DNA from 2 places in the Massilia genomosp. 1 genome. Region 1 is predicted to be linked to the other one. Evidence: riboswitches for the same ligand, from Rfam matches in the RefSeq annotation. Region 1 holds a riboswitch; the other holds the start of a gene.

What was found. Region 1 has a riboswitch for thiamine pyrophosphate ahead of thiC (phosphomethylpyrimidine synthase ThiC). Riboswitches for the same ligand answer to the same signal wherever they lie in the genome.
Region 2: another riboswitch for thiamine pyrophosphate. It lies ahead of F1735_RS11820 (TonB-dependent siderophore receptor); the one in region 1 lies ahead of thiC (phosphomethylpyrimidine synthase ThiC).

Annotation. Positions count from the first base shown of each region.
Region 1 covers NZ_WHJF01000002.1:123,448-127,658, reverse strand. Annotated here, with positions in the region: gene F1735_RS01310 (thiazole synthase) at 1-534, opposite strand, end outside; gene thiS (sulfur carrier protein ThiS) at 552-770, opposite strand; gene thiC (phosphomethylpyrimidine synthase ThiC) at 773-2,686, opposite strand; TPP riboswitch at 2,767-2,873, opposite strand; gene F1735_RS01295 (MGDG synthase family glycosyltransferase) at 3,022-4,158, shown strand; gene F1735_RS01290 (hypothetical protein) at 4,178-4,211, shown strand, end outside.
Region 2 covers NZ_WHJF01000025.1:21,125-25,335, reverse strand. Annotated here, with positions in the region: gene F1735_RS11825 (AAA family ATPase) at 1-400, shown strand, start outside; gene F1735_RS11820 (TonB-dependent siderophore receptor) at 449-2,557, opposite strand; TPP riboswitch at 2,634-2,732, opposite strand; gene F1735_RS11815 (iron-containing alcohol dehydrogenase) at 2,791-3,948, opposite strand; gene F1735_RS11810 (SRPBCC family protein) at 4,035-4,211, opposite strand, start outside.

The DNA.
Region 1 (4,211 bases):
CGGGTTGAGGATGCCCATGCCCGAACCGATCAGGGAGGCGAGCGGCATCACGGCCACGCAGCCGATTTCTTCCAGCAGGCGCGCCTGGATCGGATCGTCGCTGCAGTAGACCATGACGTCGAAACCGTCCTTGACCAGCGCTTCGGCGGCGATCAGGGTTTCGGGCATGTGCGGGAACAGGGTCTTTTCGTCGCCCAGCACTTCGAGCTTGACCAGCTTGCGCCCGCCCAGCAGTTCGCGCGCCATCTGCAAGGTGTACACCGCGTCCTTGGCGTTGTAGCAGCCGGCGGTGTTGGGCAGGATCGTGTACTGGTCGGGCGGCAGCACGTCGAGCAGGCTGGGAGCGTTGCGGTCCTGGCCGATGTTCACGCGGCGGATCGCCACGGTGATGATCTCGGCCTGGGCGGCGTCGGTGGCCGCGCGCGTTTGCGCCAGGTCGCGGTACTTGCCGCTGCCGACCAGCAGGCGCGAACGGTAGGTTTTGCCTGCGATGGTGAGGACGTCGCCGCCCCCGTTGTTGTCGTTCATTTTCATGTCTGCTACCCTTTATGTCAGCCGCCGCCGATGGCGCGCACGATCTCGATTTTGTCCAGCGCCAGCAACGGGCGTTGCCGCCATTGCTGGCGCGGCACCACCTGGCGGTTGACCGCCAGCGCCATGGCCTGCCCCGGCGGCAGGCCAAGTTCCTCGACCAGGTCGAGCAAGGAGGCGCCCGGCGCCACGCGCCGTGCCTCGCCGTTGACTTCGATCTCGATCTTGATCTCGATCACGGTCATACCTTTTTATAGAGCTCGCCGCCCTGGCGCACGAATTCGATGGCTTTCACTTCCATCCCTTGGCGCAGCGCGCTTTGCTCGCTCACGTTCATGCTGGCGGCGTAGTCGCGTACTTCCTGGGTGATTTTCATCGAGCAGAAATGCGGCCCGCACATCGAGCAGAAATGCGCCACCTTGGCCGAATCCTTGGGCAAGGTCTCGTCGTGGAATTCGCGCGCCTTGTCCGGGTCCAGGCCCAGGTTGAACTGGTCGTCCCAGCGGAATTCGAAGCGCGCCTTGGACAGCGCGTTGTCGCGGATCTGCGCGCCCGGATGGCCCTTGGCCAGGTCGGCCGCGTGGGCCGCGATCTTGTAGGTGATGATGCCATCCTTGACATCATCCTTGTTCGGCAGGCCCAGATGCTCCTTGGGCGTGACGTAGCACAGCATGGCGGTGCCGTACCAGCCGATCATGGCCGCGCCGATGCCCGACGTGATGTGGTCGTAGCCGGGTGCGATATCGGTCGTCAGCGGCCCCAGGGTGTAGAACGGCGCTTCGCCGCACTGGTCCAGCTGCAGGTCCATGTTCTCTTTAATGAGCTGCATCGGCACGTGGCCCGGGCCTTCGATCATGACCTGCACGTCGTGCTTCCAGGCGACCTGGGTCAGCTCGCCCAGGGTTTTCAGCTCGGCCAGTTGCGCTTCGTCGTTGGCGTCGTAGATCGAACCCGGACGCAGGCCGTCGCCGAGGCTGAACGAGACGTCGTAGGCTTTCATGATGGCGCAGATGTCTTCGAAATGCGTGTACAGGAACGATTCCTTGTGATGCGCCAGGCACCACTTGGCCATGATCGAGCCGCCGCGCGAGACGATCCCGGTCAGGCGCGAGGCCGTCATCGGCACGTAGCGCAGCAGCACGCCGGCGTGGATGGTGAAGTAGTCGACGCCTTGCTCGGCCTGTTCGATCAGGGTGTCGCGGAAGATCTCCCAGGTCAGGTCTTCGGCCTTGCCGTTGACCTTTTCCAGCGCCTGGTAGATCGGCACGGTGCCGATCGGGACCGGGCTGTTACGGATGATCCATTCGCGCGTTTCGTGAATGTGCTTGCCGGTCGACAGATCCATGACGTTGTCGGCGCCCCAGCGGATCGCCCAGGTCATTTTTTCGACTTCCTCGCCGATCGACGAGGTGACGGCCGAATTGCCGATGTTGGCGTTGATCTTGACCAGGAAATTGCGGCCGATGATCATCGGCTCGACTTCCGGGTGGTTGATGTTGGCCGGGATGATGGCGCGGCCGCGGGCGATTTCTTCGCGCACGAATTCGGCGCTGATGGTGTCCGGGATGGAGGCGCCGAAGGACTGGCCCGGATGCTGGCGTCCCAGCAGCTGGGCGCTGCGCTTGCCCATCGGGCCGGACGCTTCGAGCTCCTGCAGGTACTCCTGGCGACGCAGGTTTTCGCGGATCGCCACGTATTCCATTTCGGGCGTGATGATGCCGCGCCGCGCATAGTGCATCTGCGTCACGTTGGCCCCATCGAGCGCGCGGCGCGGGGTACGCTGCAGCTGGAAGCGCAGTGCGGCCAGCGCCGGGTCGTCCAGGCGCGCCTGGCCGTAAGCGGAGCTGGGTCCGGCCAGTTGTTCGGTGTCGCCGCGTTCCAGGATCCACGGCAGGCGCGGGGTGCCCAGGCCCGAGCGGATGTCGATGGTCGCCTCCGGATCGGTGTACGGCCCGGAGGTGTCATATATATACACCGGCGGATTCGGTTCGGCGCCGAAGGAGGCGGCGGTGTCGGACTGGCTGACGGCGCGCATCGGCACGCGCAGGTCGGCGCGGCTGCCCTGGGTATAGACTTTACGGGAATTCGGAAAAGGCGCAATCGCCGCTTCATCCACCGTAGCGGTGGCGGAATCGAATTTGAGGGGGGCTTTCAGCGGTGCGTTCATGTGGCTCCATTGCGTGCAGGAGCCAGCAAAGGAGTCGGAGCCCGGAATTGCGGCCGTGACGGCGCACCCATGGAACTCACTGGCTTCCCTTCGCTGGCATTATCCAGATCAGGTTCAGAGGGTGTTTCTCACCCGCGCCTCGCTGTTGCGATTTGCAGGACCCCTAGCGTGTGCCGCCTTGCGGCAGCGAGCGCAATTATACCCCTTGATAGGCGGGACAACATGGCTTTTTGGGCAGCTTTTTCAGTCCTGTGGCTGCGGAGATGATAGGCTGTACGCTGTCTCGATCCGGCCGGTCCCGCGCCGCTACCTCAGAAGGAAGTATGAGCAAGAAAATTTTACTGTTAAGCGTTTCCGCCGGCGCCGGCCATATGCGCGCGGCCGAAGCGATTCGCGCCGCCGCCAACGCGGCGCCGGGCGGCATCGAGGCGACCCACCTGGACGTGATGGATTACGTTCCTTCTGCCTTTCGCAAGATGTACACCGAGTTCTATCTGAAACTGGTGAACAAGGCGCCGGCGCTGTGGGGCTACCTGTACCAGGCCAGCAACGATGCGCGCCCGGACAGCACCATGCAGCAGCTGCGGCGCGGCCTGGAACGCCTCAACACGCGCGCGCTGATGAGCGCCATCGAAGAGGCGCAGCCGGACGCCATCGTCTGCACCCACTTCCTGCCGGCCGAAATCCTGGCGCGCGCGATCCGCAAGCGCGGCTTCACCACCCCGGTGTGGGTGCAGGTGACCGACTTCGACCTGCACCGCATGTGGGTACACGAGAACATGGCTGGTTACTTCGCCGGCAACGAGGAAGTCGCCTACCGCATGCGCCGCTGCGGCATTGCGCCCGAACGCATCCACGTGACCGGCATTCCGATCATGCCGGCCTTCGGCCAGGCGCTCGATCGCGCCGAATGCGCGCGCGAATTCGGGCTCGCCCCAAGCACCACCACTTTCCTGCTGATGGGCGGCGGCGCTGGCCTGGGCAGCCTGGACACGGTGGCCGAACGCCTGCTGGCCCTGGAGGGCACGTTCCAGCTGATCGTCTTGGCCGGCAAAAACGCCAAGGCGCTGGCCGCGCTCAAGGTCCTGGCGACGCGTTTTCCGGGACGCTTGCTGGCGCAGGGTTTTACCGACCAGGTGGAACGCCTGATGGCGTGCGCCGACCTGGTCATCACCAAGCCGGGCGGGCTGACAAGTTCGGAATGCCTGGCCATGGGCCTGCCGATGATCGTCAATTCGCCGATTCCGGGGCAGGAAGAGCGCAACGCCGATTACCTGCTCGAACAGGGCGTCGCCCTCAAGGCGGTTGACGGCCCGACGCTGGAATACCGCATCGCACACCTGCTCGCGCATCCCGATCAATTGGCAGCCATGGGCCAACGCGCGCGCGCCCTGGGCCGCGCGCATGCGGCCGCCGATGTCCTCGACCATGTGCTGGCCAGGCCGGCCAGCACGCCATGACCACACTGAAGAACGCACCATGACCAGACTCCTATTTGCCGCAACCATGTTCA
Region 2 (4,211 bases), on a different contig from region 1:
CGATACCGCGGGCCGCGTGCCGCGCGAGGATGATCAGTATCAAATCGCGCTGACCCAGACGGCGCGCGAAGACGCGGCGGCGCGGCAAGCGACGCGCTTCCTGTTTTGCGACACCACGCCGCTGATGACGGCCATTTACAGCCGCTGGTACTGGAACAGGGTCGATGCGCAGTTGTCTGTGCTGGAGCAGCGCCATGACTATGCGCTGACATTCGTGACGGCGCCTGACGGGCCGTGGGAGGCTGATGGATTGCAGCGCGAATCGGAGGCAGTGCGCCAGACGATTCATGAGCAGGTGGTGCAAATGCTCGATGAGCGCGGGATCGGGTATTCGCTGGTAATAGGCACTCTGGAAGATCGAATGACGCAGGCAGTACGCTTGCTTGCCTCCCTGCGCTAGGCTGCAGGCCGTCGTCCCTGCCAGGAACGACGGTCTGCAGGGCGGTGCTTAGAAGTCGAACTGCGCCGACACCCGTACCGTACGCGGAGCGCCCGGCAGCAGATAGCCACCCAGCTCCTGCGTCACATCGCGCCAGTAGAACTTGTCGGCCACGTTGTCCACCGTCGCGCGCACCGTTGTGGACACGCCCGCGATGCGCGTTGCGTACGCGCCACCCAGGTTGAACACGCTGTATCCCGGCACCAGCGTCTTGTTCTCGATATCGAACGCCTTCTTGCCGGTGTATTGCCACATCCCGTTCACCTTCAAACCAGCCACCGCCGGCACGGCATACTCCAGCACCGTCGCCGTCTTGAACTTCGGTACATTGCTCACGCGCTTGCCGTCCAGCGAAGCGGTGCCGGTCCCTTCCTGCTGCGTATCGAGCGCCATCAGCGAGACGCTGTATTTCAGGTCCTTGCCAGCCTTGCCCTGCGCAGCCAGCTCCAGCCCATTGTGCTTTTGCTCGCCGCTGCGGACAAAGGTATTGGCCGCGTTGGTGTACTCCAGCCCCTTGACGATGCTGAACACGGAGGCCGACATGCTGAGCGCATCATTGACCATGGCCTTGACGCCGAACTCCACCTGCTTCGAGCGGCTTGGATCGAGCGAGGCGAATTCGTTCGCGGTGCGCTTGGGTGCCACGCCGCCATGCTCCATGCCGTGCGCCAGCGAGCCGTACACCGTCCAGTCGGGCGTCGGGTTGTACACCAGTGCGACGTTCGGCAGCAGGAAGGTGGTGTCGGTGCTGGCGTTGCGCTTGATGCCCACATAACGCAGGCCGGTGTGCAGCTTGAACTGCGCGCTAAGGGACAGGATGTCCTGCACCACGAGGCCGCGTTCATGGTCGTTGCGGCGCTCGGTCAGCGGCCCGGTGACGCGGCTGGCATCGACCGGCGGCACCACCAGGTTGTTGTAGATATTGCTGAAGCCGACGTAGTCGTACACGTACTCGCCTGCCTTGTCGCTGCGTTCCAGATAGGTCGCACCGACCGTCAGCTCGTGGCCGATCGCGCCGGTGGCGAACTTGCCCTGCAACAGGGCCTGCGCGCCGAGCGGCGACTTGCGCTCGCCCACGCTCTGGTAATCGTAGACGTCGTAGTCGCCATTCGAGCAGTAACCAGGATAGAAACCATCGCCCTCGTTGCCGCAGCCGTAAGGGAAGGCGGTGTAGTCATCGCGCTTGAATTGGTGCTTGTTGGCGCTGACGGTGGTGCGCCAGGCGTCGTTGATCAGGTATTCGAAGCGCAGGCCGATATTGCTGGTGCGGGTGTCGACCGGCTTGGTCCATGGCTGGTTGTTGAGCAGCGTCTTGGCCGAGATGTTGGTGGGCAGCGCAACGCCGCCAATGAGCTGGTAGCCCGGCGCGGTGATCTGGGATTTTTTCTGGTAGTCCATGTCGAGCTGCAGCAGCGCCTGCGGCGACATCTGCCAGTCGAACGCGCCCGAAACAAACGAGCGCTCGCCGTCCGCGCCTTTGACGTAGGAACGCAGGCGCTCGCCGGCGGCGTTGACACGGTAGCCGAAGCGCTTGTCCTCGAAGCGGCCACCCAGGTCGACGGCGCCGTACACGGTGCCGCGCTCGCGCGCTTCGACGGTGACCGAGCGCAGTGGCGCGGCGGTCGGGCGCTTCCCCGCGTAGTTGACGATGCCGCCCGGCGCGGTCACGCCGGCCTGCAGGCCCGACAAGCCCTTGAGGATTTCGATGCGCTCCTTGTTCTCGAGCGGGATCTGGGTGTCGCCCGAGATGGCGATGCCGTCCTTGCGGTAGCTGGCGCCGTTATCGAGCATGAAGCCGCGGATCGAGAACTGTTCGGCGTAGCCGATCGCGTTGTACGAGTCGCTCACGCTGGCGTCGAACTTCATGGCGTCGGTGCTGTTGCGGATGCTGTAGTCCTGCATCTGCTCGTGGCCGATGGACACCACCGTGGCCGGCGTGTACAGCAGCGGCGTGTCGGAGAAACCGGCCACGCTGGCGCGCTCGGCGCTGATCTGCCGGGCGCCGCTGACGACGACTTCAGGCATCGATTGCGAACTGGTTTGCGCGTGTGCGGAAAAGGCGAATGCCTGGACGATGGCCAGGGCGATGACAGACTGCTTGAATTTTGGCGATGACATAGTGTGCTCGTATTACGCGCCGGCGTGCGGGGCGTTGCTTAAAAAAGCCGGAGCCAACGGGGGAGCAAACAAAGGAGGGAACTACTTTGCGCTTTCCTTCGCTGGCATTATCCAGATCAGGTACGGAGGGTATCTCTCACCCGGAAAATGACTTCCAGGACCCCTAGCGAAGGTCGATTTTATCACAGCTGGCGTGGGCGCAGAAGGCCCGCGCCAGCGATGTGTGGCGCGCTTTACAGGCTCATTTCCAGTACCTTGCGGCTGACATCGAGCGTGACGTCGCGCTGCTCGCCGAGTTTGACCATGCGGTGCGCCTCTAACGCCGCCAGCACGCCGTCGATGTCTTTCGCACCCAGGCCGTAGTCGCCCAGGCGGGTTTTGACGCCCATCTGCTCGAAGAATTCTTCGGTGCGGGTGATGGCGGCCTCGATGCGGGTGTCTTCATCGCCGCCGGACAGGTTCCACACGCGTTCTGCGAATTGCAGCAGCTTGGCGCGCTTGGCTTCCTTGCGCACGCGCAGCATGCTCGGCAGGACGACGGCCAGCGTTTGCGCGTGATCGAGATTGTGCAGCGCGGTCAGCTCGTGGCCGATCATGTGGGTGGCCCAGTCCTGCGGCACGCCGGCGCCGATCAGGCCATTCAAGGCCAGGGTGGCGGTCCACATGATGTTGGCGCGCACGTCGTAATCGTCGGGATTGGCCAGCGCCTGCGGGCCTTCTTCGATCAGCGTGAGCAGCAGCCCTTCGGCGAAGCGGTCCTGGACCTTGGCGCCGACCGGGTAGGTCATGTACTGTTCCATGACGTGCGCAAAGGCGTCCACCACGCCGTTGCCGACCTGGCGCGTGGGCAGCGAATAGGTTTTGCCCGGGTCGAGCACCGCGAACTTCGGAAAGCATTTGCGGCTCATGAACGAGTACTTCTCGTGGGTCGACTTGCGGGTGACGACGCCGCCGCTGTTCATTTCGGAGCCGGTGGCGGGCAGGGTCAGCACCGCGCCGAACGGCAGGGCGGCAGTGATGTTCGATCCGCGCTTTTCCAGGATGGTCCACGGGTCGGCGTCGAGCAGGGCGCCGGCGGCGATGAACTTGGCGCCGTCGATGACCGAGCCGCCGCCCACGGCGAGCAGGAAGTCGATTTTCTCGGCCTTGACCTGGGCGATCGCGCGCATCAGCGTTTCGTAGCTGGGATTCGGTTCGATGCCGGCGAATTCGGTGACGCTAAAGCCGGCCAGTGCGGCCATGACCTCGTCGTAGACGCCGTTCTGTTTGATGCTGCCGCCGCCGTAGACCAGCAGCACGCGCGCGGAGGCGGGAATGTGTTTGGACATTGCGCCGATCTGGCCCTGGCCGAACAGGATCTGGGTCGGGTTGTAGAAGTCGAAGTTAAGCAAAATGGATCCTCGTGTTGGCTCGATGATGATGCCAGATTATCGCTCAAGCACGAAATTCTTGCGGGGAGGGGGCCAAAAACCCAGGCTTACTTTTCGGCCGCGGCCTTCAGGTTCGCCAGCCCCTTCTCGAAATCCCTGCCGATGATCCGGTCCATGCTCATGAAGACGCTCATGATTTTCGAGATGAAGGGCATCGGGCCGGACATGGTCCAGCTTACCTGCGTTTGCCCGTCCTTCGGCGCGAGCGTGAATTCGGTCACGTT